DNA from 2 places in the Paenibacillus sp. N3/727 genome. Region 2 is predicted to be linked to the other one. Evidence: a T-box and tRNA genes for the amino acid it is inferred to sense, from the RefSeq annotation. Region 2 holds a T-box; the other holds one or more tRNA genes.

Region 1 (15,652 bases), 480 kb from region 2:
TTTAGTTACCCTACCTATTAAAGTTACCTGTATACTGGAGCCCTCGCCATATTTGAAATTAAGCTCACTGCTACTTTCTCTAAGATAATCGGACTAAAGGAGCGATGTAACCACCTTGCTTTAGATACAACTGAGTAGGGAGTATAGAAGTCAAATATTTTAATATAGTATCAATGGCTCTGATACCTCGTTCTACTGCAGGTTCGAGGCGTTGATTTTGCTTACCTTTGCTCTGTTTTGGTGTGGTAAGGTTTTCGGTAGTAAGCGAAATTATAGCTCGCATAGAATCGGAATTTGTTAAATTTTTTAAATAATCTAAATCAAACAAATTGAAAGTCGACTTTATTTTCACATAATTACCTATTTGTTCTTCTCCGCTTGTAGCATCGGTTATAATATTTAATAGCTGTTTTTTGTTAAGGTATTCTACAAAATCATCAAGGGCGTTATCATGTAACTGTTTAGAGATGATTTCTTTTCCAGCGTCGGTTTGGGTTAAAGAAACTGTTTCCTCATAATGATTGTTACCATTATATTTGTACAGTAATTTAGCACTTGGTGATGAAATGATAAATGGGATATCGACACTACCACTATTAGTTGATTTTGAGGTTGGTAGTGGTAATATAAGGTTAAAAGATGCATCACCAGAAGCAATTACAGAAATGAACAATATACTTAACTCGCAGTTGCAAACCAGAGCTACTTCTTATCCAACACCTTACACATACATGAAGAACGAAGATCGGTCTTTGAGTGAAAAATTCAACGCAGCAACTAAAGCAGCTTTTGCAGCATCCTTTGCCGCTTGGGCGCAAAACTGGACAATAGGTTAGCAAAAAGTTGTTGCTGCTGGTGTAGCTGGATACGGAGCGTATTATTTTCTGAATTCTACTACAGAAGATATATATACGTTTCTTAAATACTATTATAGAGAATTGGGTCCTGGTTTTTTTGATAATAACGGTAATTTTGTTGGAGATTACGAAATCAAAAAAACAATTAGAGTCACAACAAACAGCAACGGAACTGGCGGATCGTATGATGAGGATATTAGACCCTCTTCAATAGTAATACCGATTTGGTATTGAAATGAGATGATTTGATGTGAGAGCATACTTTATTTATGAACAATCGAGTTTTGTTAAACCTTTACTACATTCGTTTGTCTTATTGATCGTGGTTTTTATAGGTGACTTAATCACACGGATTAAGGGTGTAAGAGGAAAGGTTAATAACAAAAAGGAATGAATTACCTACAGTTTTTAATGAAAATTTAAGTAGATAGTGCAATAGGAACTGACCACACGGTGTAAGACAAATCAAAAAACAGCCCCTACCGGCTTATATGCTGGTAGGGTCTTTGATTGTTATAGATGGTTACCACCTTGCAATAACTATGCCTATTGTAATTAAGCTGATACGATTGATACCACAGAAATCCACGATTAGTGGCTAATGAATTTTAATTATTTTCTTTTATTCGCGAAACACTTTGGATCCAATCTTTCCAGGCAGCCGGATCAGCAGTAATTCCATCATCTAAGATTATTAAACTGCTAAGAAGACCCCCGATTTCATCGGCTTTTGTTCTCTTATAATACTCTTCCAAGAAATCAACCATTGCATTAAAAGCCTCTAATTCTGATAGCGACATTACTTCTTCACCTGCAATATTTAATATTTTTTGTGGTGGTTTTGTAGGTTTGCTGAGACCACTCATATCATTATAGGGTCTTGGAGTAGGGTTAAGTCCACCATTTATAATTTTATTATTTCTTGCTTGTACCCATATTTGTGACCCATCGTCTCTATTTTTCGCGTACCAATCGTTACCATACTGATCTTCACCTAAATAATTATCCTCATTTGCTGTATTTAATAATTCTTCGCGATTCTCGGCTGTATCCTCAGTAAAATGTCCATCACTATCTCTAAAAATATGACCTACTCTTTTTTCATCAATTTCAATATCATTGTTTATAACCGATACACCAGTACCGTCCCAAGTGTAATCATTTATTTTTGTATTTGTTATAATGCCATCGGCATTTGGCAATGGCACAACAACTGTTTTATCCTTAATCGTTGGCTTAGGGATATCCCAATCTATCGGGCCAGTGTAAACGTCTTTGCCTAGCTTATATTGCGTACCGTCCCACTGTAACGCTTGCCCCGCATTTGGTACACCTTGAGCTACTTTGGGTACAAATGTAGGTGTTGGTATAAGTATCTGCGGATTGCCTGCCCGATCACGTTGTAACATGCTATCAATCGACGGATCAATCCATGTGTTTTGTGCCTGTGTAGATGCAGGTATTACTGCTTTAAATTCAATTTTGTCATTAGGCCAATACGGATTTATAGCACCATTCATTAATGCAACTAAAGCAGTCAATGAATTATTAGATCCTAAATCTACATTTTTTCTAATTTGCCATTCAGATACCGCAGGTGCTGATAATCCTATATATCTAAAAACCCCAGCATTATCGTACACTCTAGACAAAGTAACTTGTCTCGAACCGTTATAACCTTGCCAATCTCCTCCGTTAGACCTCAGTACAATATATCCGCCTACATAACTACTGCCGTTATAACTTGCATTCTATTCCAACCTTTCAGACCCAGAGTATTTAAAAGTGCCTGTAGGAGTATTAACCACATAATTTACATTTGCATTAGCTGTATCAATCATCTCTGGAAACACAGACTTCCAAAAATTAACCACATCCTGAGACAAAGAAACAGCATAACTACCCGCTGCATTAGCAGCTTCTATCGACAATCTAAATGACTCTTTAACTGTTTCTTGTGCACCATCCTATACCCTCTGTGCATGTGCATGGATCTCATCACTATACTCTGTGTAACCCAATACACCTGCAGTACCTGCCAATACCAACGCAACGCCCACGTATGCACCTGCGCCGATTTCAATTCCTGCAGGTATGGCCAAACCCGGATTTGCTTTTGCTTTGGGTTGGAAACTAGCTGAAAAAAGTAGAATGAACAAGCAGAAGATAGTGAGAATTTTTTTGAAAATAGAATTCATGTATCTATTACCTCCCATAACATGTAAATAATTACTTGATTTTAACTTTTTATAGTGCTTAAGTCTAGGTGTTTATTTACACTTCATATGGGGCCTTAAGACAGGTGCTCAAGATATTATTTGAAGGTAGAGTTGATTTGTGGAATAGTGTTATAAATTGATTGTTTTTACAATATTCCCGTTTGCCGGTGCAGATTGTTTTTTCACAGGATCTCCTCAATGTACTTTATTTTAAAAAATGCTGAAACAGCTTATTTGTTAAAAGAGTTTGTTTTACATTTTAACTCTATTACACGACTCACATGCTTTATATCCGCAAGAGGTATATATATCACACCATTATCATTTCGCAGCTTCACCCGATCCGTGCAAGCCTCTGGTATTCCCTCATGTACTTCTCCGTCAATCAGGCGGATTGTTAGCTGCTGCTTCTTCTGTATGGCTACCTTTATTTCTTTATTCCACATTAGTATTTCTCCCTTAAATGCTCTGAAGCGAAAATAAACAACCAGTCACCGGTGGATTTCCGACGACTGGCTGCTTAAACTTGCAAGGTGTTTTGATCCCTGTCTCACAAACCGGGGTCAGTCCCGTATTCCTGCGGCTCTTTATTATCTTATTCTTACTAAGACAGGCTTACTCCGGAAAAAAATTAGAGTTTGTATCCAACTACCATATCACAGTATATGTTCCAGAAAGCCAAGGATAATTGTAATTAAAAACCTTTACATAAAAGGTTCCTGTAAGATTCTTAAAGGTTGCGGAATCAGATTTGGTTCCGCTCAATACCTTATTGGCATATAGACCTTCATCTTTATATAATTCGACTGCCACAAAATTATCAATACTAGGTTCATCATTCACTCCAGGGTTAGAGTATACAGTAATTGTACCATTTGAGAGCGTAAAAGCACTAGAACGTATATTAAAATTCCAACTTCCTGTTCCAAACGGTAGAACTTGACCAAATGAAACACCATCTTGATTGCTAGGTTGTCCGCTATTTGTGGCAATGCTTTCTGAAGCACCTGCAATACTACTGATGCTTGACAACATGACAGTAGAGATCAATAAGCACTTTAGTGTATTATGTAGTCTCAAAATCAAAAAACCTCCTTAAAAGGAATTATTTCTCAGTAATTATATCATCATTTTGCAGACTAATGAAGTTAAAATTCTACATAAAAATAGAGATTTATATAATACTTAAGTGGATAAAAATAGTCTTGATATGAATCAAGTGCCTTTGAAGATGAAGGTTGAAATAATAGCAGTGTTGGATAAGGTACATATGTTTGCATAGGGGGATAAAATGCTTCCTGATCTTGAGCGCAAGCTGCTGCGAATTTTGGTCAACTGATTTTACGATAATAAAATTGAATGTTGTAGGAAGGGAAGCTTAATTGGAACGCGAACTTATAAACAACACTCTTCTCATAGCCTAGAGAGTATTAAAGCTTAATTATTATTCAATAGGAGAAAAATAAGGATGAAAATTAATAGACTCGAACCGTATGAGGATCAGGCTTTAGATTTGATAGTAAAAGGAATAAAACTTGTTCTCGAAAAGCGAGAAAATAAGACTATACTGAATTTTTCCTCATCGATTGAAGAAACGAATACTGAAGTATCAGTTAATACAAAAATGAGTTCTGCTGATAGCGACTATTGATGCAAATAAGATTGTAAAATCAATGTATCGTGATTACAGGACGTCATTAAACACCACTCAAATTCATAGGTAGAAGTGATTAATATGACTTATTAAAAAATGAATTTCAATAGAAATCCATCATGATAAAGTTGCATCCTCGTAGGTGAATACCTATGGGGTTTTTATTTATTTGAGTAGCAGCATTTCATTGGTAATTCATTTAGCTTTTTTTGGATCACTATATTATATGGAAAGGTAGACTTGTCATGACTAAGAATAGAAAACTGGAACCATATGAAGAAGAGTTTTTAAAACTTATTGCGAAAGGATTTCAATTATTAATGGAAGAGAGGGAGCAGGAGTTAAAGAATGAGATTGCACAACAAGTTACAATCAATATCAAAGAAGATATTACTAATTCCTCTATTAAAAACGAGCACAATAATGAAGCAGAAATTCTTCCTCCTGTTTGTACAATTTCAGATGTAATGAGTTATTTTAGGCTAAGTAGATCAACTGTATCTAAGTTGATCAGTACTGGAAAGTTAAAAAGCTTCAAATATGGAAATAAACCACGTATCAAACGTGAATGGATATTGGAATATGAAGAAAGTCTTATAAAAGCTTCATTAAATAATGAAAAAGGGAGGAGATGATTATATGAAAAATGATCATTCATCTGAGCAAGCAATGAATAACTTGTATCATTTCTTGAACAGAGCTTTACTTAAGTATTTGGCTGGGCTAAATGAAGAAAGCGAAAGGAAGATAGCAACAAGAGAGCCAATCAGTAGTACTAAAGATACCTTATCGCATGAAGAGTTGCCTAACAACCTTACAGCAAAGAATATTCATCAATTTACAAGTATTAAGTTGAGAACAGTCTATGATCTCATGAATAAAAATCTTGAAATAGGAGGTATGAAATGACTCACGAACCATCTGACACTGTCACTGTGAAAGAAGAAGGGTTCATATTTAGGAAGCAAGATGAGAAGGAGACTGTGATTAGGTATTTTGATGAAGATGATATTATAAATATGAAGTAATGACTAAGACATTGATTTCAAACAAAGCCAATGATTTATGCTAAATTGCATAGGTTATCGGCTTTTTTTTGCGTCAGTTTTGCGTCAATCGCTAAAATTATAAAGAGAAGAAGTGCTTATGAAACAAGAAAGAACCCTTGCTACGCAAGGGTTCTTAGTGATGATCTGTAGTGGGCTCGAACCACTGACCCCCACCCTGTCAAGATGGTGCTCTCCCAGCTGAGCTAACAGATCATGAAAAATATGCAATTTCGAAAGACAATTTATATATTATCAGCTGTCTTCACAGGTGTCAATTGTTTTCTCGTTATAAAATCTGATAATCCGGTTCAGACTAAAGGAAAGCATGATTTTTCCAGAAGGAGAGAGGGTGCATGATGGTAAGAAAGCATCTGAGATTAAGTGGGATTGGAATTTGCACCGTGCTTTTGGCTGTCCCAATGCTCGGTGGGTGCAGTATTTCCTCAAGATCGTCCGTAGAGATGGAAAACCTACAAGCGCCAGCCGTACCTGTACTGCAAAATGTCTATGACCGTTCAGTCGATAAAGATGTTTATTCGTCTGGCCGGGGACGGGGAGAGAGACTGATTCCTGAACCGTCTCTAAAGCGGCAGGATAGTCTTCGAGATTCAGTGAAATAGTCGAGATTACCTCAACGGTAACAGCATGACAAAAAACCGTCGCCCGGAAAGAGCTGACGGTTTTGTGGTCTGCTTTCTATTCATCATCCCATTTGCGGGAATAACCTTTTTTGATGGTATAAAACATGGGGTAAATCAACAGTACTGAAATGACGACAGCCCAAAAAATAGTCCATCCCATATCCATGCCTGCTCGCCCGCTCCCTTCCAATAGTATACATTTCACTCTACTATACAGGAAAACAAAAATTTTGTATAATAATTCATCTATATCCGGCGAAGTGATGCAGGAAATTCCCCATATAAAAGAGGTGTTTGTATTGGCAGCAGAAATCATCAATGTTACAACAGAGGAGCAACTGCGTGAAGCGCTGGACATTCGTAAGGAAGTATTTGTGATTGAGCAGAAGGTACCGTTAGATATTGAGATCGACGAACTTGATAGTTTGGATGCCGACGCGCATCATATCCTGATTAAATACGAAGGGGAATATGCGGCAACAGGCAGGGTAACATATTACAATAAAGATTCAGCCAAAATGCAGCGTATTGCCGTACGGAAACCATTTCGTTCCAAAGGTCTGGGTCGTGTGCTATTAATGGCTATGGAGACTCAAGCTCGTGAACTAAAGCTGTTACATTCCGTGCTCGATGCACAATGCCAGGCGGAAGCTTTTTACAGTAAGCTCGGTTACGTTACCATTTCGGACGAGCCTTTTGACGATGCCGGGATACCCCATGTACGGATGAAAAAACAACTTCAATAAACGTAAAATTATAGCCATTCTAACTAAAAGACCCCGAATCAATGTTCGGGGTCTTTGTTAAGTCGATAGACGTTTTTCTTAAAATATCGGCATATTATCAAGGTTGTTGCTCGGGTCGCCATCGGCATTGGAACGAAGATGCATCTCATTGTCCCGCCCACGAAATACGTTCAGGTTCTTAATTTCATTGTTCTGAACCATTTGTTGAGCTGTCTTGTAGTCTACGACAGAGCCTGTATCGAGCTTCAGCTGTACAATGTCACCGTCACCGTTCTTACGTACGGCTATTACTTCTGCTTGTTGATCATTGTTCATTTGATATCGCCTCCCACACCTAGCTTCCCCGCTACACCCAGCATTCTATTCATGAACGGACTGGAATAAAGATATCTATCTGCTGTTACAACTCGTAAATACGTTGCTGTTCGAGAAATTGCATTGTATCCGTACGGCCCTCATAACTTCTCATTTCGTCGCCGTAATGCATGAGATAGATCTGTTTACGGATATGCTCCGGCAGGCTCAGCAGCTCTTCTAGTGTGGTGTGAACCGCACCATGGCCTTCGAGCTGACACTCATGCAATATAACTTCGCAACCGCGTTCGTTCACCAATCGATTTAGCAGTTCCGGATCAAAAATCATATCTGCGCTGTAAAAAATGCGGTCATTGAAATAGATGGAGAAACTGTCCTTCCCCGGGATATGCCGTGTCTGGATAAGCTCGGCCCGAATGCCCGGTGATATATCAACTGCTGTCCCTGGTTGAAGTGGACGGACATCAAATACATCATTCAGAGACGTGATTGATCCTTCCTGATACAATCCTCCACGCAAAGTGTTTTCCCATAACGGCATAACGAGCGCTTCAGCTATGTATAACGGTATTTTGCGGTTGTATTGCATTTTCATTCTGAACGCCAGTTCTTCTAGACCGCCAACGTGATCCGCATGAATATGCGTAATGAGCACAGCGTCCACAGACTCAAAGGATTGACCGAGACGATGAAGTGCCATAGGCGCTGTAACACCGCAGTCGAGAAGAAGGGTAAAGTCTTCGTCAATGATAAGTGCATTGTTATTAAAAAAAGACTTTGCGAAAGCACCACCGGTACCGAGCATTTGTAGTTTTAGTGTCAATAAACTCAACCTCCAGGCGATAATGATAATAGAGTAAGCTAATAGGTATATTTTAACGAATTCTCTGTATATTTACACGGATTATTATGTGTTTATCCTTAACTTAAAAAAATTGACCATTAATTACCTGTATCTGCGCAACTTTGTTTTTTACCTTGTAGTATACACATATAACAACTAGAAAAAGTAGCGGAGGGATGCGTTTATATGAAATTGAAATGGAAAAAACTAATGGCCTGCACACTTGTCCTTTCATTAATGGGCGGAAGCTCTTTGTTGTTTGCGGATTCCTTTAAAGAACATGTACGAGTATGGATGAATGGCCAGGAGCTGAAAGACGGGGGCTATCTGATTGAAGGCAAAACATACATTCCGGTCCGTGATATTAATGGTGCGGTACATTGGGACAAGGATAGCGGAAAAGTGATTATTATCCAGCCCAATGTGCATATTTTCCTGTTCAAAGGAAATACTGTTTTCGGGAACGTAAATAGAGGCAAACTGAAATTTAATGTGTTCAGCCAAATCGATACATTAAATGATAACATCCATTCGGTTAAAGTTGCGATCTCGGATCCGGCCGGAAAAGTGACGGATATACAGACCCAGGAAGTCAAGAATAGTAAAGATAATTTCTGGTTCCGTACGGATGACTTCACTTATGATTTCAACACAGTCGGTAAGTATTCCGTCGGCTTTTACATCAAGACTTCAGCTGAATCCAGCTTTGTAAAAGTGGCTGAAAAAGTAATTACAGTTTTGAATTAATGTGTTGGTGTTGGTAAATTGACCTAGTTATTTTTCCATGTTACCATACGGGAGTAGATAATTTTAACTGAAGTGAGGTATTACTCAATGAGCGATCACAAACATGAACACGGAGATGCATGTGGCTGCGGTCACGATCACGATCATGAGCACGACCACGACCATGAAGAGTTTGTGCTTACTTTGACGGACGAGCATGGCAAAGAAGTGGAAATGGTACTCGTAGAGACATTTGATGTTAACGAGAAACTGTATGCACTTCTTCTTGAGCGTGAAAATCCGGGAGCAGACGGCGTCATTCTTCGTATGGAAGAAGAGAATGAAGAAATGGTTCTTTACAATATCGAAGATGAAGAAGAATGGAATGCGGTTGAAGCAGCTTATAACGAGCTGGTAGCAGCTCAGGAATAGTATATGTTAGACGTAAAGACCCCAGTGCAACGCACTGGGGTCTTTGATCTCTCCCGCCTTTTTTAGAAGATCGGGTCGGCCTCAACAATGACCTTAACGTTTTGAATGCTGCGGTCCTCTGGTCCTTTAACCGGAAGTCCGACATCTACGTGGTCAATAATATAATCGATGTTATCTTGGGAAATAACCTCGCCCGGCAGGAGAATAGGAATACCCGGCGGATATACATAAATGAACTCCGCAATAATCCGTCCTGCAGATTCCTTGAACGGAACAACTTCTGTATCGCCATAAAACGCGTCCCGAGGGATTAGAGAAAGCTGAGGAATTTCCGGGATTTTAACGATCAGCTCATTAATTTCGTTTACGTTATTATAAGTCTTGGACATATGCCGGAGAGCGGTGACTAATGTTTCAATGGACTCCGTTGTGTCTCCAGGTGTGATCAAACACAAAATGTTGTACATATCACTGAGTTCGACCTCTATGTTGTAGTGCTCACGAAGCCAGTTCTCGGTCTCATATCCGGTAATACCTAAATGGCGTACGTGAATAGTCAGTTTAGTGGGGTCAAAGCTATAGGTCGCTTCGCCACCGTCCAAAATGTCCTCCCCAAAGCAGTACAAGCCTTCGATCTCATTGATCGACTGTCTGGCATACTGGGCCATATCAATCGTTTTTTGGGCCATTTCACGTCCATTCAGTGCCAGATTGCGCCGGGACGTATCGAGTGATGCAAGCAAAATGTAAGAGGTTGACGTCGTGGTTAGCATACTGATAATCGTTTGGATTCTAAACGGATTCACATAACCATTCTTCGTGTTGACATTGAGTACAGAGCTTTGAGTCATCGATCCGCCAAGCTTATGGACACTCGTTGCGGCCATATCGGCACCGACCTGCATCGCTGACATCGGCAGTTCTTCATGGAAATGAATCAGTACACCGTGTGCCTCATCAACCAAGACAGGTACGTTGTAACTGTGTGCCAGATCTACGATTTCTTTCAGGTTTGCACTGACCCCAAAATAGGTTGGGTTGATGACAAGAACCGCTTTGGCATCAGGGTGTCTTTTTAACGCTTTGCGCACGGAGCTAATTGTAATTCCATGATCGATCCCTACATTGGAGTCCTGTGCAGGCGATACAAATACAGGCTTGGCTCCGGAATAGATAATGGCAGACAATACGGATTTGTGAACATTGCGGGGAACGATGATTTTGTCTCCAGGATTGCAGACAGACATGATCATTGTCATGATCGCTCCGCTTGTACCCTGAACGCTAAAGAAGGTATAGTCCGCTCCAAAGGCATCTGCCGCAAGCTTCTGTGCTTCTTCGATCACACCGGTAGGCTGATGAAGATCATCTAGCGGAGCGATGTTAATCAAATCTATCGAGAGGGCATTATCCCCTATAAATTCCCGGAATTCTGCATCAGTACCGAGACCCTTCTTATGCCCCGGAATGTGAAATTGCACCGGGTTTTTGGCCGCGTGTTCTTTCAATGCGGTGAAGAGCGGTGTACGGCTATGGTCCATGGACGCTGTCACAACCTTTCTGTGTGTGAAATTGTTTATGATTGTCTATTTGTGTTTCATATAAACAAAATTGAGTATAGCAAAATGGAGGGGGAATGCAAGCAAAGGATATAGGAGGCATGTCTTCCCGAGAACAGGCAAGAATAGAGATATCGCTGTAACAGTATGAACGATGGGATGTGAAAATATGTCGCAAGTCATTTCCCCGGTGAAAAAGCGCCGATTATTGTCTCCTTTTTTCTTTGAGCTGCTCGCGATTATTTTTTTGGTCGAGTTTATTAAGGGATCATTACTCGTGGCGGTTCTGCCGGTATATATGAAAAATGTTCTGGGTGTATCGGGAACCGTTATTGGCGTTGCCTTTGCCCTACAGTATTTGGGGGACAATCTGTTCCGCAGTCCTGCAGGCTGGATCGCGGAACGTCTTGGATTCCGGGCAACCATGTCCGTAGCATTGTCGATGGTTGTCATCGGCGTGGTGATTATTGCGTTTACCGACGGGCCGTTTTGGCTGTCGCTAGCATGCCTTATCCTTGGAACGGGAACAGCTCCTCTATGGCCTTGCGCCATGACCGGAGCCACGGAAATATCCGGCCCGAACAACAGCAACGGGACGGCGATGGGAGCCCTGGAGACTGCGGCACTGGCAGGAACGGGAGTCGGGCCGATCACGATGAACTTTGTTATGGAGCATACGAACAAAAATTATCAGACAACTTTCTTAATTATGATTGGAGCGGGCATTGTTCTTGTCCTGACCGCGCTGCTGCTTCCAGGCAGAGTAAAGTCAAAGGTGAAGTCCGAAGTTTCTTCTTCTGCAGCAGCTGCTGGAAAGGGATTAAAATATGGGTTTAACAAACTACGGACAAGCGTCAAGGCTACACTTCATCAGATAAAGACGACTTTGAATGTCAGCTGGCTGGTGTACCCAGCGTTATTTTTACAGTCCTCTGTCATCGGGCTCCTCAGTCCGGTACTGACGCTGTATGTCAGCAACGAGCTTGGGGCTTCACCAAACCAATATAGTCTGATGCTCATTGTCGGGGGAGGAATTACGGTGCTTGCACTTATTCCGGCAGGTAAACTGATTGACCGTTTTGGAACGAAATGGTTTCTGAACGCCGGATTTCTGCTTTGCGCGTTTACACTGAGTATTTTTACTTTGTTTACATCACTACCGATTGTATTTGGTCTGGTGTCCGTTGTCGGTATCGCGTATGCCATGATTTTACCGGCCTGGAACACCTTTGTTGCCAGTATGGTCCCGAAAGGCGAGAGAGGTACCGTCTGGGGCTTCTTCTTAACTCTGCAGGGCTCAGGCATGGTGTTTGGACCCATCGTATCTGGCTGGCTGTGGGACGGTGTTGGTCACGGTGCACCATTTATAGCGAGTGGAATCGTTATGGGGATACTGTTCTTCATCCATCTTTTCCTTAGTCGCCGTCAGAGACCATCTGTTCATCCGAGCCGTGCCTAGGCTTGAGTCATAAGAAAGGTACAACAAAATATAGCCTTCGCTCGCATAATGCGAATGAAGGCTATATTTTGTTTTTAAACCCGAAATTTAAAATGCTATCCGGTACAGTGGAAGCAGGGTCTCAAAGGTATCCTGAATGGTTTCGACCAGCTTATCACCTTCAATGCTTGCAGCTTCCTCTCGAGGAATGCGAAGGCCACACATAACTTCGGCTTTTTTCACCTGCTTCAGTTTGTTGATGAGAACGCCGAAGCTTTCTTTATCCATCTCGGCATGTGGTATGCCATCAGGGTTCATATGATCCGTTGACCAGTAATATGACTTGGGTAGCTTGGAATTGATTTTGGATAACTGCTTTTCAAGGTTGCCAGCGAACACGGTTTTGTTCGGACTTTCATATATAATCGCAAAAATGATGAACAGATGCGATTCGAACATGCCAACCTCGAAATGGGGAAGCGCCTTGTAACCGCGTTTATTGGCTGCCCAGGCAACCCAAGTATCGATAGGTGGATTGACGGTACGGCGCGCGTGTTTGGCAACATGGACGAACATTTCTTCGCCGCATAAGGCGGATATGTATGGAGCAATCTCTGCGCCAAGCGTCTCCAGCTTTGGACGGACACGTTCAATCAACACTTCCATACGGTTTTCCAGACCTGGAACAAGGAATACATCGAAATCGTCTGCGGTAAATCCCGTGAAATTCATATATATACAGCCTCCCTGTATCTAGTTATAACGTGTGTTTGTGGACAACCCACGAGACCCTTTGTTGAGGCGGACCGGGCAATAACCGGACATAAGCCGAGTATAAGGTTTGGGCCCCTTTTTTGAAATATAAGAAAGTATAAATTTCATGTTACATACTTGACTTATATTTCTCGAAGAAACGCCGCCATCCTTTATAAAGGACGCCGAAGGCGTTTCTTCTTGGAGGGTAAAAATAGTCAATAAACCAAGTTACCGTTACATAAGATGAAGTATAAGATATAGATAAGACAACGTCAAAGCAGTCCATCGGGGTAAAACATCTCAGCCGCGTAAGATAGGAGAAGGAGTACCGGGGAGGGAGTGCCGTGAATAAGAGCGAGGAAGTGGAGTATTGCAATCTGGAGCTCCGGTTTGACCGCCGGCATATCCAGGACTTGATTAAGGAACTGATTCAGGAAGGGTATTCGCTTTATTGGAGTGAGAACGAGGTCCAATTCGTTATTTCGATCAGGACGGGTCGAAAGCTTGTGAAACTGCGCTTCCAACGTACGGGCAGCGGCTATAAACTGGTCGGTGATTATATGATCAGGGATCCGAAACTTGCGGAGTGGATGGAGAAGTTGATCGAGAACACGCGCGGTCATGCGGTCGTTAAACGGTTTAAAGACCGGCAGATTTTGATTGAAAATATTTTGTTTGGCGAAGTTATCCGGCTTGTAGAGATCTCAGGCTATCGGCAGCGTGTGCTCTACCAGAAAGGAACGCCAATGACGGAGCAAGAGATGGTTCGTCTGTTCGAATCGAAGGAAGGGGAACGCCGATTGCTGCTGTGCAGGCTGGAGACCGATGACGAGCTGGAGAAACTGCACGAGGCGATACAAGCGGGAAATGTAAGCGCCGCTGACGACTGCAAAAAAAGACTTCAGGAGCTATCTCTGGAATTGTTTCGTCTTGAATGGTAACAGGATTCTTGCACAAACTAAAAAAGCACGAACAACACCTCAAGCATCCAGGGGTGTTTTCGCGCGGCCTATTTTCTTTTTGGAGGGGTTCACTTCTCCAATGAAAAACGTTAATATAAGAGTATTGATACAAATCTCTCATTTTGACAGTATGGGATGAATATGTACAAAAATATATTGGAGTAAAGGATGGAGAAACCAGATGGCAAAACAACAAATTGGTGTGATTGGCCTTGCTGTAATGGGTAAAAATTTGGCTCTTAACATCGAGAGCAAAGGCTTCACCGTATCCGTATATAATCGCTCTCCGCAAAAGACTGAGGATTTGCTGAAGGAAGCGGAAGGAAAAAACCTTACTGGAACCTTTTCCATCGAGGAATTTGTGGAGTCGCTTGAAACTCCGCGCAAAATTCTAATCATGGTTCAAGCTGGACAAGCTACTGATGGTACGATTGAGCAGCTTCTGCCTCATCTGGACCAAGGTGACATTATTATCGACGGAGGTAATGCTTACTTCCCGGATACCGTTCGCCGTAGCAAAGAGCTTGAAGCCAAAGGCTTCCGTTTCATCGGTGCCGGTGTATCAGGCGGAGAAGAAGGAGCGCTTAAAGGGCCTTCCATCATGCCTGGTGGACAAAAGAGTGCATATGAACTGGTTCAACCGATCTTAACGGCGATTTCTGCTAAAATAAACGAAGAACCTTGCTGTACATATATCGGCCCGGATGGTGCTGGGCATTATGTAAAAATGGTCCACAACGGCATTGAATACGGCGACATGCAGCTGATTTGCGAAGCCTACCATCTCCTTAAGGATGTGCTGGGACTGGATGCCAAAGAACTGCATGCCATTTTCTCGGAATGGAACAAAGGCGAGCTCGACAGCTACCTGATTGAAATCACTGCTGATATCTTCTCGAAATACGATGAAGAGACTGGTAAACCGATGGTTGAAGTCATCCTGGATACCGCTGGTCAAAAAGGTACCGGTAAATGGACAAGCCAAAGTTCCTTGGATCTTGGCGTTCCATTGTCGATGATTACCGAATCCGTATTTTCCCGCTTCCTGTCAGCTATGAAAGAAGAGCGTGTGGAAGCAAGCAAAATTTTGAACGGTCCAAAAACGGAAAGCTTCTCTGGCGACAAAGCGGAATTTATCGAAAATGTCCGCAAAGCGCTGTTCGCGAGCAAAATCGTGTCCTACGCTCAAGGCTTTGCACAGCTTCGCGTAGCTTCCGATGAATACAACTGGGATCTTCAATTCGGAGAACTGGCTAAAATTTGGCGTGGTGGTTGCATCATCCGTTCCCGTTTCCTGCAAAATATTACCGACGCATACAATAATAATCCTGAACTGAAAAACTTGCTCTTGGATCCGTTCTTTAAAGAGATCATTGAAAATTATCAGGATGCATGGCGTAAGGTCATCACTTCCGCTGTGACTTTGGGAATTCCGGTACCAGGCTTCGCAAGTG
Region 2 (15,652 bases):
TGGGGAACTATTTCCAGTTCCCCTGCCGGATTTCTGCGGTCGTTTGCGGTTTTAGGACTAGAAGCTTTCCACAAGCTTCCTTTGACTCATGATGTAGTTCATCATTCCTGCTTGAATTTCCCACAAATGCCCCTTAGATCGATTTTTGTTGTATTCTGTCAACGCTGTAATAGCTCCGCTCATTTCCTGCTCCATAGTTTTAAGGCTTGCCCCTGTCTCCAGACTCATTCCAGGAGATACAAGCTTTACTGCTTCTGTCCACTGAAGATGAAGACCAGTAATCGTCTTCATGGTCTCTGCGTCCACCGGTCCGGGGGTTTCCTGACCCAATAAGGATGCTGATAGAGAGCTGAGGTTGGCCGCCAGATCACCACTCACTTCAAAGAAAATGTCAAGCGCGGCCGCCTCCCCGGCAAATACAGCAGATTGGGCACCAGGTAATACGATCTCCCGGACATAAAGCTCAACACCTTCACCTTTCAACTGACTGCTAAGCAGTTTCGCCTGCTCTCGATCCGGTGACACACCGGCGTATACGCGGTTCTCCGCAGAGGAATCTCCAAAGGCCGCAATACCGGATTGAGTCAGTTCACCCTTAGCCTGCTCTGCTCTTTCTGCTGTGCTGAAAACGCCATACTGTAGCATGTAGAAGGTCTGCTGAGGGATCGAAACAGATACAGATGCTGCTTCCTGATCGTTAATCTCCCCGTTTACAGCTGCATTTTCTGGAGGTAAAATCCCCGTCCCTTGGCTACTCTCTATGGTTGTGTAATCCTTACCGGAATCCCCGCCGTTAAACATCGACAATACAACCGTTCCAAACAGCAATCCCGTGACAATCGCACCTGTAATAGACCCTGCAAGCTTCCACACAGAGTTTGGTTTCTTAGAGCGATAGTATCCGTAATCATTCCTGGTGTTAGAGGGAACTTGTTCAACTACCAGGTATGACTGATCTCTGTTCTTACCATCGAGCGAATCATGAATAAAATCATGTTCTGACGAATACTCATCGATTTCGGGATACTCTGAATTCACATTCTCAATGTAAGGCCGCTCCGGTCTATCGTAGCTCCACTCATCCTCATAACGCTCATGGTCGTACTGTTGCTCCATTCGCCGTTTCTCCGATGCCAAGCGACCGTTAACACGGAAATTCTCAAAGCGATTGTTTTGATTAACATTAAGATTTGGATTACGATTATCCAGCAATTCAACAGGCAGCGGTATAACACGGAAATCCTCATCTCCTACCTCTTGGTATGAAGGTGACTGTACTTCTTCCCGGAAAAAGTCCTGCTCAAAGTCATCGCTTACACTCCCCGTATCAATGTCAGGCTGCAGGCGGGATCTGGTATGTACTTCTCTTTTATGTCCGCTGTCTTGTCCATTGGGAGTTTCACGCTCAAACCTTATTGTCATACGCGCTTTGTTCATTCCACTGCACACCTCACTTGTCTCCTTATCTATAACTACCTATATGATAGATTCAGGAAAGTTATGTGCGGATGCGGACAAACTGAAAACAAACAACACCCGCACATCCTGTATAAAATAACAGGACATGCGGGTATCGAATGAAATATGAACTCATTTTGTTATTAGACTTACTTATTTTCTTTCAAGGATTGCGCCAATGCAGCCCCAACTTTCCAAATGTCCCCCGCACCCATAGTCAAGACAAGATCACCTGGTTTCACTCGTCCTTTTAGGTCATGAAGAACTTCTTCTTTGGAAGGAAGGTATCTTGCTCCTGCATTGCTGTTCTCTACAATCAATTCAACCAATCTGGCAGAGCTTATGCCTTCAATCTGCTTCTCGCCAGCCGGTGAATAAATATCTGTGATAATTACTTCATCTGCCTCCCCGAAAGCACGGCTAAATGCATCAAGCAAGAAAAAGGTTCTGGAGTAACGTTGCGGCTGAAACACAGCAATGATGCGTTTTCCGGTCGCTTTTGCTGCACTGATTGTAGCTTCGATTTCAGTGGGATGATGGGCATAATCGTCAATCACGAGTATATCATCCGTTTCGCCCAGCACCTGAAAGCGGCGCTTGGCCCCGTTAAATTTGAAGATACCTTTTACGATATCCTCAAACGGTACGCCAGCCTTTAAACAGGTTATCACTGTAGCCATCGCGTTATACACGTTATGTTTCCCCGGAACCGACAGCTCAACTGTTCCCAGAACCTGCCCCTTATGAGACATCGTAAAGGAAACATGACGATCTCCAAGTACCAGATCGCTGGCCATATATTCCGCGTCGGCATGAATTCCATAAGTGGTCACTTCTACACGATTGAGCTCCGGCAGTATAGCTTGTATGTTCTGATCGTCCGCACATACAACCGCAGTGCCGTCTTCTCTGGTTTGAGTCAGGAACTGCACATAAGCTGCCTTTAAACGATCAAAATCACCATCATAGTTCTCCAAGTGATCGGCTTCTATGTTTAAAACGACACCAAGCCACGGGTGATATTGCAGGAATGAACCGTCACTCTCATCTGCTTCGGCTACCACATACTCGCCTTGGCCCGCCTTGGCATTCGTACCGACATTCATAATTTCTCCACCAATAATAAAGGTCGGATCGACTCCGCACTCCTCCATAACGAGCGCGATCATAGAAGAAGTCGTCGTTTTGCCATGGGCTCCCGCTACGGCAACACCCTTACCTTCATTCAGCAGTCTTGCTAGCATCTGAGCACGATGAAGAACCGGGATGTTCTGCTGTTCCGCAGCTACCCGCTCCACGTTATCTCTGGACAAGGCTGTCGAATATACGACCAGATCAGCCCCTTGTACCTGCTCTGCTGTGTGGCCAATATATATTTTGGCGCCTTTAGCCGCCAATTTCTCCGTCAATTCCTGGGATGCCACGTCAGAACCCGTGACCTTGTATCCCATTTCCAGCATAACTCTTGCAATGGCGCTCATACCGTAGCCGCCAATTCCTATAAAATGAACATGTTCTGAAGCATTCAACAGTTATCACCAACCTTTTTCAGAATCGGAAAGGCCCAGGAGGTTGGAACGCACGTCGGCAATCAGATATAACGTGCCCGACACCACCCCAAGATCCTCCGCTTCCGTCCGTGACTTCAACAATTCAAGTGCGTTTTTCCAGTCTGGTTCTATGATGATTTGCAGCGTATGTTTGGCGTGTTTCTCTTTTATCTGCTCTACGATGTCACCTAACGCCTTGGCGTCCATTTTTCTCCGGAAATCCGGTTCGGTCAGGATAAGCGTATCCACTATAGGCAGTATATGCTTCAAATACGTTTCATGATGCTTATTTGCCAGCATTCCCATCATTAAGTTCAGATTCTGGTATTTATAAATGTTCGGAAGGCTATGGGCCAAGGATTCGGCTCCCTCCGGGTTATGGGCCCCGTCTACAATAATCCGGGGAGAGGAGCTAACCTGCTCCAATCTTCCAGCCCACTTGGTATCATGAAATCCCTCTTGGATATGTTCATCCTCAATGACAAAAGCCATATAATGACGAAGCACTTCAAGACTCATCATTGCACAGGCTGCATTCGCACATTGATGCTCACCCTGCATACTTATGCCAATATCCAAATGGCGGAATGGTCCCGAGTAGTGGAAAGTCTGCCCCTCTTCATTGCCCCCCGTCCGCTCATAAGAGAATTGCTCACCTACCAGATACAGTGTCGAACGGTTCCGCTCAGCTGTGTCCTTCAACACTTTGATTGCTTCAGGCTGAGTCACCGTGCTGACAACAGGTACACCCGGTTTAATAATTCCCGCTTTTTCCGAGGCAATCTCTGCGACGGTCTCTCCCAAAATATCCGTATGATCCATACCAATATTGGTGATTACTGAAATGACCGGATGTACAACATTTGTCACGTCCATCCTTCCACCAAGGCCCGTTTCCCACACGACAACATCCGGGACACTATCCACAGCATAATACAAAATGGCAAGGGCCGTGGATACCTCAAACATTGTCGGAGAACCAAGCTCCGTTTCGGCAATTTCCTGAACGAGCGGATGCAATCGGTTTGCCTGCTTAAGCAATGTCTCCTCAGAGATATCTTCCCCATTAAACTGAAACCGATTAGTAAATTTCGTAATGTAAGGAGACGTAAAGGTTCCAACATCGTATCCACTTTGCAGAAGAACCTTGGTCAAATAAGCACAGGTCGACCCTTTACCATTCGTGCCTGCAACATGAATGAACTTTAGACGCCGCTGCGGATTTCCCAGCCGTTCAAGCAATGCTTGAATACGTGCCAAACCAGGCCGGATACCGAACGGTATCAGTCCGTTAATCCAATCTACTGCTTCCTCATATCTTAGTAGAGGGGCTGACTGAACAGCCCCATTATGGTTACCCATGCTTCTCACCTTCAGGTCTTATATTAGTTATCTTAGCCTTTCAGTTCTTCAATGCGGGCGAGTACTTTGTTTCTCTTCTCGGAATAGTCCGCCTGCTTAGCCCGTTCTTCCTCAATCACTTTCGCTGGAGCCTTAGAAACGAAGCCTTGATTACTTAGCTTCTTCTCCACACGATCTACCTCGCTGGTCAAGTGTTGAACTTCTTTTTCAAGGCGAGCGATCTCTTGTTCAATATCGATCAGACCAGCTAGCGGGAGATACAATTCAACTCCTGTTACGATGGCCGTCATCGCTTTATCCGGGGCCTCAAGGCCAAGAGCAGCTTGGTACTCTGAGGTGTTACAGAAGCGACGGATATAATCCGCATTACGTTCAACAATGCCCAGTACGTTCGCATCGGCTGCACTGAGCATCAGCTCTATTTTTTTACTCATCGGTACATTTACTTCAGCACGGATATTACGAACGGCACGGATAACGTCCATCAGCAGATCCATTTCAGCCACAGCTTCTTTGTTCTCCAAGGAAGCGTCATAGGTCGGCCAAGAGGAGAGCATAACAGTCTCGCCTTCATGCGGCAAATGCTGCCAAATTTCTTCCGAAATAAATGGCATGAATGGATGAATCAAACGCATCGTACGATCGAGAACATAGGCAAGTACAGACTGGGTCTTTTTCTTTGCAGCTTGATCCTCGCCGTAAAGCGACAGCTTCGCAAACTCAATATACCAATCACACAAGTCGTCCCAGATGAAATTATAGAGCAGTCGACCTGTTTCGCCAAATTCATAGGCATCAATTAGACGCGTAATATCACGTGAAGTTTCGTTCAGACGGTGAAGAATCCAGCGATCCGCTGTTCCTAAATCTCCACTGATGTCGATATCGCTATGTTTAAAGCCTTCCAGATTCATTAATGCAAAGCGGGAAGCGTTCCAAATTTTGTTAGCAAAATTCCGTGCCTGTTCCACCCGTTCCCAACGGAAACGAAGGTCTTGACCCGGTGTGCTGCTTGTCGAGATCATATAGCGCATTGCATCGGTACCATATTTCTCGATAACTTCCAGCGGGTCCACCCCGTTGCCAAGTGATTTCGACATTTTCTTACCATCGGCATCACGAACCAACCCGTGCATAAGGACATCTTTAAAAGGTTTCTCATCTGTAAATTCGAGTGCCGTAAATATCATACGAGCTACCCAGAAGTAAATGATATCATATCCAGTAACCAGGACACTTGTCGGATAATAACGCTTGAGATCCTCGGTGTCTTCCGGCCATCCTAAAGTCGAAAACGGCCAAAGCGCAGAACTAAACCAAGTATCAAGTACGTCCTCATCCTGCTTCATGTTCGTGCTTCCGCATTTGGAGCAGGCGGCAACTTCATCATGAGCAACATGGATCTCTCCACATTGTCCGCAGTACCATGCCGGGATCCGATGACCCCACCACAGTTGACGGGAAATACACCAATCACGTACATTTTCAATCCACTGGAGATACGTTTTCTCGAAGCGTTCAGGTACAAAATTAACACCTTCACCTGACTTTTGCGCTTCAATCGCTCTTTCAGCCAGAGGCTGCATCTTCACGAACCACTGGGTTGACAAATAAGGCTCTACAACGGCGCCGCTGCGCTCACTGTGACCTACTTGGTGGACGTGATCTTCAATTTTAATGAGTACACCGGACTCTTTCAAATCATTTACAATTTGTTTCCGGCACTCGCTACGATCTAAACCTTCATATTTGCCAGCATGACTGTTCATCGTACCGGTTTCATCCATAACCGTTATTTGTGGCAGGTCATGGCGAAGACCCATTTCAAAGTCATTCGGATCATGGGCAGGCGTAATTTTCACGGCACCACTTCCGAAATCTTTCTCAACATATTCATCCGCAATAACCGGAATTTCACGTCCGATAATAGGAAGAATCAACGTTTTTCCGATCATATCCTTGTATCTTTCATCTTCAGGATGAACAGCTACAGCCGTATCACCAAGCATCGTTTCCGGACGGGTAGTCGCAACCGTAATGCTGCCACTTCCATCTTTCAACGGATAGGTCAAATGATATAGATGTCCCTGAACTTCCTTATATTCAACCTCAATGTCGGATAATGCAGTACGCGCTGCAGGATCCCAGTTAATAATACGTTTGCCGCGGTAGATGAGCCCTTTCTCATAGAACTTCACAAACACTTCGCGGACAGCCTTAGACAACCCTTCATCCAGTGTGAAACGCTCTCTGGAATAGTCGAGAGAAAGACCCATTTTAGCCCATTGATCACGAATCGTATTAGCATACTGCTCTTTCCATTCCCATACCTTTTCAAGAAACTTTTCGCGTCCAAGATCATAACGAGTGATGCCCTGCTCACGCAGCTTCTGTTCTACCTTTGTTTGTGTAGCGATTCCCGCATGGTCGGAGCCTGGAAGCCACAATGCATCGTACCCCTGCATTCTTTTAACGCGGATCAAAATATCTTGCAATGTGAAGTCCAAAGCATGACCGATATGAAGCATACCGGTAACATTCGGTGGCGGAATAACAATCGTATAAGGATCTGCATCCGGACGCTGACCCGCATTGAAAAATCCGCCTTCTTTCCAGTAGGTGTACCATTTTTGTTCTGCAGCTTTTGGATCATAAGTGGTCGGCATTTGTGCCGAGGTTTGATTGTCCTTTTGTTCCATAATTCTCGTACCTCCGTTACTTAGTCAGCATTGCCATACAGAATCGTTTTAGCCGTTTCTACTTCTAAGAACTTTTTCATTAAAACAAAAAAAGTCCTTCGTCCTCAAAGGACGAAAGACTTTTGTTCTCTCGCGGTACCACCTTTGTTTCGCACCGTTGGTTCATGACTGCCTAGGTACGGCAAATCCAAGCGTTGCGACACTTTACACAGGTAACGGCTGCAGCCGGCATGCTCTAGCTTTTGTACAGGATCATCCATGTACTAAAGTTCAAGCAGGCAACTCCGGGGCGACTTCGGCAAGATGGTTCCTGCGGAATCTCTCAGCGCTACAATTCCGCTCTCTGAAGGCCATTTCTCTTCCTACTCTTCCCATTCACAGTTGTTTGTAATTTGCAAATGCTCTGTACAGTATTACCATATTGTATTCCAATATGCCTGAATTGACTATAGTCAACTATAACTTGCTTATTGTGTATAGTCAATATTTCAGGGTGTATATGCTTCAACTTTATCTATCAAAAGATCTAGAAGATATTCCAGCGCCCTGGACCCCAAAACCAAGCAGGCCGCCCCAGGATAAGTCCTCGAGTGGCCTGCTTGTGATTTTTCAAGAAATGTCTCTGTTCATACAAAGTATTACGGGATATACAGGACTTGGCCTTCCTCTACGCTCTGTTCCGACAACCTGTTATAAAGCAATAGCTCGCGAGGGCTCAGTTGGTACCTCTCTGCAATAGCCTCTAATGTTTCCTCACGCTGTACGATGCATAATCGAACTTTGCGAAAAGGAGTATCTTCCTGCCGTTTTCCCAGAAACAGCGACTTCCACTGAACATCTTCCGATGCAAGCGGTTCTGCATACTCCTCTGCCTTCTCATCTTCCTCACGTGCCGTGATTTCCTGTTCCTGAACGGTACGGCTTGACTGCAATAGCGAAGAAAAGCCAACACCTGATGAACTGCCCACCGTGCTGTTTTTACTCGTAAATGCCACTTTCAGTTCTGGCTTCGCTGGAGGTTCCTCTTGAACCGGAGACTCATCGGCAAGAAATACGGCCTCCTGAACAGAAGCAACTACCGAATCTTCCTTGTCCTCGGATGACTCATCCACCTCTTGATCTGAAGAAGCCAATACCGGCATTGAATCTTGCTCCCTATCATCTGTAATTTCTGAGAAACCGCTAGATGGACTCTGATCACTATTTTCCGATTGATCAGCCCGTTCAAAGTTCCATACATTCGGATTCGATTCCGATATGCTCTGTGCCGACTGAATGCTTGAGTTCGCAAACGGCGGTTCAGCTGGTTGAGATGGGGCAAATTTCTGTGATGGCTGCTCTCTATGTAACTCCTGCCCTGTAGCTCCATCCGCTGTATACAAGTTAACGGATCCCTGGTTGCCGAACCCAGAACCCTCCTGATGCTGCTCACTTTGGAACTCCTCATCGCGACCACTAGTCTGCGCATTCAAATCAAAGCCCGTTACCTGCTCATCCTGTGCATAAACTTCCTGTACTTGAGGGAAATAAAATGGCGACGGGTCCTCCGACTGAATAGTTTCATGCTGACGCACCGCCGTATCATACCCTAAACCATCTCCTGCAGATGAGTCGGGAGCATGTACCACTGTGATTTCCTCATTGTTCCAAGCACCGTCGTTTAGCCCCTGGACGGCAGCTTGAATACCTTTTAGCGAGAGTACTCCTGTGATATTCAGACTTCTAGTAGACAGCAGGTCGACATCGAAATTTTCAATCTCCACTGCAATATCGTCTAGCGAAGATACCCGATTCATAGGAACGGTGATTTCCACCGGAATCCAATGTTCCAGCGGCTCGGACTCCCCCGCTTCGGTGTCACCTCTATACAGCCCCGCCAATAGCAGATGGCCGCGAAGTGTCGCCTGCTCCTCCTGACTGATTACCTGGATATGCGGTATTAATTCAACCTCTTCCAGTTCATCAATTCCCGGCAGATCTTCCGATAAAATAATGCGTTCGTAAATATCAAACCGCAATCCGTAGGACTGGTCGAACACGGAAATGTCCTCCTTTCGGCATATACTATCCGCGGGCTGATCCCGCGGCATGAGCCCATTTTTGTCACTCAACTTATCTATATGCCAAAATTGGGGGAGCATGACTTTTTTGCTGACACTGTCCGGAAATCGCTTATTTGAACCCCTGTATCCCCTTCAATCCCTCACTTCGTAATGCCATGCCCAAAAATTAGAAAAAAAGAAAAAAGACCGTTCAAAACGGCCTTTATCTTAGAAAGGGTTTACTCGCTATTTCCGCCTTCAGCTGGAGAAGATCCTCAGGCCACGGGGCAGCAACCTCAATAATCTCTCCCGTAAAAGGGTGAGAGAAGCTTAGCCGCGCACCATGGAGCGCTTGGCGGCCAAAGCTGACAGAATATCCACCATACAGCGAATCTCCGAGAATGGCATGTCCCATATGGCTTAAATGGACGCGAATCTGATGGGTCCTTCCCGTCTCCAAGCTTAAATACAGTAGACTGGCCTGTCTGTACACTTCGGATTCAATGATCCGTGTCACGGCTGTCTGTCCAGTTAGCGATACACGACGGCGCTGGGCATGATGTCGGTCTTTACCAATAGGCAAGTCAATGACCTTTAAATCCGGTGACACACGTCCCTGGACAATGGCAACATAAATCCGGACAATCTCCTTCTGTCTCATCGCTTCATCGAGCTTGAGCTGGGCATACTCGTTTTTGGCATACAGCACAGGTCCCGTTGTATCTTTATCAAGCCGATGAATGTGGCGGACAGCCGCTTCCACTCCCGATGCTTCGTAATAAGCAGCTACAGTGTGGTTCAGTGTCGTCTCGGTTCCACGGTCATCCGGATGAACGGCCATACCGGCAGGCTTGTTCACGACGAGACAAAAATCATCCTCGTATAGAACCTCCAGCTCGCTCCACATCGGTTCGATGCCCGCCTCCCTCGCTGGGAAAAGAGACAGCCGCAGCCGATCGCCTCTCCACTGTATGCCTTCAGTATGCTGGAGCTTTCGCAAAAGCTTCTCCGGCATTCCAACGGTTTCAAGCAGCCACTTTGCCGTAGCTCCCTCACGATCAGACTGTCCAGTCAGAATTTTGCCCGGCGTCAGTTCCAGCCACTCACCGCGCCGAACCCAGTTCCCTTGGTAGCTCACAGGCTTTTAAAGGCATTGTAATTAGCTTCGATCGTCGCATCAATGTCTTCCTTAGTGTGCGCCGCCGATATGAACATGCCTTCGAACTGAGATGGAGGTACGCTAACCCCCTCCTGAACCATCGCTGCAAAATAACGGCGGAACAGGTCCATATCACTGCTCTTGGCCGTATCAAAATTGATTACCTTCTGGTCTGTAAAGAATGGGCAAACCATCGATCCAATTCGATTAATGGATAATGGTATACCGAATTCACGAGCATTCCGTTCAAAGCCAGCCTGAAGCTGTGCTCCTCGCTCTTCTAGTTGATCGTATATAGCCGGCGTAAGAAGCTTAAGCGTGGTATATCCGGCTGCCATAGCCAGCGGATTACCACTCAGAGTTCCTGCTTGATAAATCGGACCTGCTGGCGCAATCTGGTCCATAATCTCACGTTTACCACCATAGGCACCGACAGGCAGACCTCCGCCAATTACTTTTCCAAGGCAAGTTAAATCCGGCGTAACACCGAATCTTCCCTGGGCACAATGGATATCCACACGGAAACCAGTCATGACCTCGTCAAAAATAAGCAGGCTGCCATAATCCTCCGTTACTTTGCGTAGCCCTTCCAAGAACCCTTCATGTGGAGGCACAACACCCATGTTCCCTGCTACAGGCTCCACAATAACAGCCGCAATCTCGTTGCCAAAGCGTTCAAATGCCAGTTGTACCGACTCTAGGTCGTTATACGGAACAGCAATCGTATTTGTTGCCACCGCTTCAGGGACACCTGGGCTATCCGGCAAACCCAGCGTTGCGATACCTGAGCCCGCTTTAATAAGCAGACTGTCAGCATGTCCATGATAAGAGCCTTCGAATTTAATAATTTTGCTGCGGCCAGTATAACCACGAGCAAGACGAATTGCACTCATCGTCGCTTCCGTCCCGGAATTTACCATCCGGACAACTTCGACTGACGGTACGCGTTCACAGACAAGTTTCGCCATCTCAGTTTCGAGCAATGTTGGTGCTCCAAAGCTGGTGCCTTTAGCAGCCGTTTCACGCAGCGCTTCTACAACGTCAGGATGGGCATGGCCCATAATAAGCGGACCCCATGATCCGACATAATCGATGAAGCTGTTGCCGTCGATATCATACACGCGGCTTCCTTCCCCGCGTTCCATATAAATCGGTGTTAATCCCACCGATTTGAATGCCCGTACCGGACTGTTGACGCCGCCCGGAATATAACGCTTCGCCTCTTCAAAGGCGGCACGTGACGCTTCTTCTTTTCGCATACCTTGACTCATTTCATGCCACTCCTATCTGTCGCAATGACAATACTATTTTCTAACGGTTCCGGATCCAGCGGGCTGCATCTTTGGAGAAATACGTAATAATTATGTCTGCTCCGGCTCGCTTCATTCCTGTGAGCATTTCCATCACTATTGCCTGTTCATTAATCCATCCTTGCTCAGCAGCTGCTTTGACCATCGAGTATTCACCACTGACGTTATAGGCTACAAGCGGCAGATCAAACTGATCCCGCAGCAATCTCACAATATCCAGATATGCGAGAGCCGGCTTGACCATAAGCATGTCAGCACCTTCGAGCACATCACTTTCAGCTTCACGCAGCGCTTCCCGTACATTTGCAGGATCCATCTGATATGTCTTACGGTCGCCGAACTGCGGAGCAGAATCAGCCGCTTCACGGAATGGTCCGTAAAAGGCAGAAGCATATTTAACCGAATAAGACATGATCGGAATATGCTGGAAACCCTCTTCATCCAGCGCTGTCCGAATTGCTTGCACGAACCCGTCCATCATGTTAGAAGGAGCAATGATATCAGCACCGGCTTTTGCTTGGGAAACCGCTGTACGTGCCAGAAGTTCCAAAGATTCGTCATTCATAACGTCCCCATGGACATGCCCGTCACGTTCAAACGTATGAACCATACCGCAATGTCCGTGATCTGTAAATTCGCACAGGCAAGTATCAGCGATTACCAACAGATCAGGATACCATTCCTTAATGAGCCGTGTTGCTTCCTGAACGATCCCATCATCCGCAAAACCGGACGTTCCCACGCTATCTTTGCTTTCAGGTATACCAAACAGCAGCACAGCTGGAATTCCAAGAGCAGCAATTTCGTCCACTTCCTCTTTCAGCGTATCCAAGGAGAAATGAAACACTCCCGGCATGGATGAAATCTCAGTCTTTACTCCGGTTCCATAGGTTACAAAGATGGGTTGTACTAAATCTTCGATGTTCAGTACTGTCTCACGGACCATGTTGCGAATACCGGCACTTTGACGCAACCGGCGGTGGCGTACAATCGGAAAACTCATGTTCAATCCCTCCAGTTTAAAAAGTATAATGTCGAATGAACAAAAGATTTTTTGCCTGATCATCACTACGAATTCGGATTATTCTTCCGATCACTCTTGCCCCCAGATTTCTTTTATGTATTTATATATTCGTTGAAATCAGGGGACAGCTTATGCTTCCGATGCGAGCTTTCCTATGGAAAGCTTTCGGGCGAACGCTACGCTTCTCCAGAATAATTCCGCCTTCTTCGTTGAAGTTTTTCCATTCTTTAGTTCAATCCATATAGATTTGTAACGTATTTATATTTTATAAGTCCCTCATAAATCAATCACGGTGACGGCGCGGTTCGTCCTTGTTCCATTCACACAAAGCATCGACCAGGCTTTCGATTGTCGCTTCCTCAGCCATAATCGATACGTTTAGCCCTGCCTCCCTGGCCGTTTCCGCTGTCAGCGGACCGATGCAGGCAACAGTACTATCGCGAAGCAGCTCCAGTGGTGTGTGTGCGTCTCCAGCCATCCGTTCCAGGACACGCAGCAAGTTCGTAACAGTCGAGGAGCTAGTGAACGTAACGGCATGAATGCCGCCTTCCTCAAACAGTTTGAGCAGCTCGTCGTCATCTTCACCACACAGGACCGTTTCATATGTCTTGATGTCTGTCACATGCAGTCCCATCCGTGTCAGTTCTTCTGGAAGCCAGCTCCGGCCGAGATCTCCACGTGGAAGCAATATTTGCTGGCCTGCCTTCAACTCCGGTCCGAATGCATCCACAAGTCCTTCTGCCTGGTAGCGTTCCTTCAGCATTTCAGCAGCGATCCCCCGTTCACGTAAAGCACCCGCTGTTGCAGGCCCAACCGCTGCGATTCTAGCCCCTGCCAGAGCCCGTATATCCTTGCCTGACTCATTCAGGTGATGGAAGAAAAAGTCCACTCCATTCACACTCGTAAAAAATACCCAGTCATATTGATTAAGCTTATCCAGTGCTTGATGAATCTCCGATATGTCCAGACTCGAGGTCGGCATAACGGTCTCAATGACCGGGAATTCATATGGCTCACCGCCCAAATCCTCAATCCGACTCACAAGCTGACTCGCCTGGCTGCGGGCCCGGGTCACAAGGATCCGCTTGCCAAACAAAGGTAACTGTTCTGCCCACTTCAGATGCTCACGCTGCAGAACAACCTCACCAACGACAATAACCGCCGGAGGTTGGAAATTGGCCACCTTTACAATTTCTTCAATATCGGCAAGCGTTCCGGTAATCGTATCCTGCTCAGCACGCGTTCCCCAGCGCACAAGAGCCACCGGGGTCTCCGGCGGCCTTCCGTGAGCTATTAATTGGCGGCTAATATATCCAATTTTGGCTACCCCCATCATAAAGATCAATGTGCCTGTTGCATTCGTTACCTTATCCCACTGGATCATCCGGTCCAGCTTGTCTGGACTCTCATGGCCTGTAATGATAGACAACGAGGACGCGAGATCACGATGAGTTACCGGAATACCCGCATATGCAGGAACACTGATCGACGAGGTTATGCCTGGAACAATTTCGAAAGCGATACCGTGGCGGTACAAAAGCTCCGCCTCTTCCCCTACCCTACCGAAGATCGTAGGGTCACCGCCCTTGAGCCGGACAACCGTCTTTCCCGTAAGCGCCAGGTCAACTAACAGTTGATTGATTTCTTCCTGCTTCATCGTATGCCTGTCAGGAAGCTTTCCAACATACACTTTCTCGGCTCCCGGCTTCATCCATCTCAACAAGCGGGGAGAGGCCAAGCGGTCATATACTACAGCATCCGCTTTTTCGATGCATTCCTTCCCCTTAATCGTAATCAGCCTCGCATCGCCAGGCCCTGCTCCAACTAAGTAAACCTTACCTATCATCCGATCATCCCCTAACTTGCGCCAGAATCTGCTCCGCTCCCTTAGCTTTCAGCTTATCGGAAACCTCTACGCCCAAAGCCTCCGGATCTGTTCCTTCAGCACTTTCCTTCAAGACAAGCTCTCCGTCCGGTGAGCCCACCATGCCGGTTAATTGAATAATGCTCTGTCCTTCCAGGGAATGACCTGCTGGAGCCTCGGTCAACACCGCATATGCACCTATCGGTACCTGACAGCCACCGTTGAGCTCATTCAGATACTTACGTTCAGCGGCTACCGTCCGGGCTGTTTCTTCATCATTATACAGAGAAAGAAGCGATAAGAGCTCTGTATCATCTTCCCGACATTCAATGCCGAGCGCACCTTGTCCTACCGCAGGCAGACACGTCTCAATAGACAAGTACGATGTGATCCTGTCCTCCCACCCCATTCGCTGAAGACCCGCTGCTGCCAGAATGATAGCCTGATATTCTCCGTTCTCCAGCTTGCGGAGACGGGAGTCGATATTACCCCGAATCCATTCAAGCTGCAAATCCGGACGGTATGCCTTCAGCTGGCTGGAACGGCGCAGACTGCTCGTCCCTACCTTCGCTCCTTGTGGCAGACTTTCCAAACTGTCAGCTTCCAGTGATATTAGACAATCCCGGGGATCTTTTCTGCGCGGAACGGCTCCCGTCGTGAGGCCTTCAGGCAAAACAGAGGGCATATCCTTCATGCTGTGGACAGCCATATCAATTTCACCATCGATCATCGCCTGCTCGATTTCCTTGACAAACAGACCCTTGCCGCCAACCTTGGACAGCGTGACATCCAGAATGCGGTCACCTTTTGTAATGATTTTTTTAACTTCAAAATCAAATTCCATTCCGTTCTCGCGGGCCAATCGCCTCAAATCATCGATAACCTGGCCTGTCTGGGTAAGCGCAAGTGCGCTTTGTCTGCTGCCAACCACAATTTTACGCATACTTATTCCTCCTGATTGTGACTGATCCATTGTTGGATCTGTTCCGGACTCCACGGAGTATAGCTTCCCCGCCGTATGTCCTGTAGTATATCGATTTCATGTATTTTTCGCAAAAGCTTCCGCCGTACGGAAACTGTTGACACCTCTTTCTTGACAGCGCAACGCATGGTATACAAAAACTCAAGGTACGGCTCAATTTCGTCCCCTAGCTGTTTCTCCAGGCGGCTGCATATATCTACCG

Evidence for each region. The T-box of region 2 lies ahead of MNQ98_RS07335 (valine--tRNA ligase). A T-box ahead of a tRNA ligase gene usually reads a tRNA of that ligase, here a tRNA-Val.
Region 1: it encodes a tRNA-Val, which carries the amino acid that the T-box ahead of MNQ98_RS07335 (valine--tRNA ligase) is inferred to sense. The anticodon was not compared.

What each region holds. Positions count from the first base shown of each region.
Region 1 covers NZ_CP093336.1:2,121,008-2,136,659, forward strand. Annotated here, with positions in the region: gene MNQ98_RS09315 (DUF6414 family protein) at 80-673, opposite strand; gene MNQ98_RS09320 (hypothetical protein) at 1,466-2,509, opposite strand; gene MNQ98_RS09325 (hypothetical protein) at 2,609-2,788, opposite strand; gene MNQ98_RS09330 (hypothetical protein) at 2,825-3,055, opposite strand; gene MNQ98_RS09335 (hypothetical protein) at 3,307-3,522, opposite strand; gene MNQ98_RS09340 (hypothetical protein) at 3,725-4,156, opposite strand; gene MNQ98_RS09345 (hypothetical protein) at 4,545-4,727, shown strand; gene MNQ98_RS09350 (helix-turn-helix domain-containing protein) at 4,976-5,365, shown strand; gene MNQ98_RS09355 (hypothetical protein) at 5,370-5,639, shown strand; gene MNQ98_RS29610 (hypothetical protein) at 5,636-5,758, shown strand; tRNA gene MNQ98_RS09360 (tRNA-Val) at 5,920-5,992, opposite strand; gene MNQ98_RS09365 (hypothetical protein) at 6,133-6,399, shown strand; gene MNQ98_RS09370 (GNAT family N-acetyltransferase) at 6,720-7,166, shown strand; gene MNQ98_RS09375 (DUF3892 domain-containing protein) at 7,245-7,481, opposite strand; gene MNQ98_RS09380 (MBL fold metallo-hydrolase) at 7,567-8,304, opposite strand; gene MNQ98_RS09385 (copper amine oxidase N-terminal domain-containing protein) at 8,518-9,072, shown strand; gene MNQ98_RS09390 (DUF1292 domain-containing protein) at 9,160-9,483, shown strand; gene MNQ98_RS09395 (aminotransferase class I/II-fold pyridoxal phosphate-dependent enzyme) at 9,546-11,024, opposite strand; gene MNQ98_RS09400 (MFS transporter) at 11,212-12,501, shown strand; gene MNQ98_RS09405 (YktB family protein) at 12,589-13,212, opposite strand; gene MNQ98_RS09410 (hypothetical protein) at 13,581-14,177, shown strand; gene gndA (NADP-dependent phosphogluconate dehydrogenase) at 14,380-15,652, shown strand, end outside.
Region 2 covers NZ_CP093336.1:1,641,812-1,657,463, reverse strand. Annotated here, with positions in the region: gene MNQ98_RS07350 (SPOR domain-containing protein) at 58-1,437, opposite strand; gene murC (UDP-N-acetylmuramate--L-alanine ligase) at 1,608-2,987, opposite strand; gene MNQ98_RS07340 (bifunctional folylpolyglutamate synthase/dihydrofolate synthase) at 2,994-4,370, opposite strand; gene MNQ98_RS07335 (valine--tRNA ligase) at 4,403-7,069, opposite strand; T-box leader at 7,174-7,457, opposite strand; gene MNQ98_RS07330 (LysM peptidoglycan-binding domain-containing protein) at 7,708-9,108, opposite strand; gene MNQ98_RS07325 (RluA family pseudouridine synthase) at 9,335-10,249, opposite strand; gene hemL (glutamate-1-semialdehyde 2,1-aminomutase) at 10,246-11,541, opposite strand; gene hemB (porphobilinogen synthase) at 11,582-12,583, opposite strand; gene cobA (uroporphyrinogen-III C-methyltransferase) at 12,888-14,450, opposite strand; gene hemC (hydroxymethylbilane synthase) at 14,455-15,411, opposite strand; gene MNQ98_RS07300 (precorrin-2 dehydrogenase/sirohydrochlorin ferrochelatase family protein) at 15,414-15,652, opposite strand, start outside.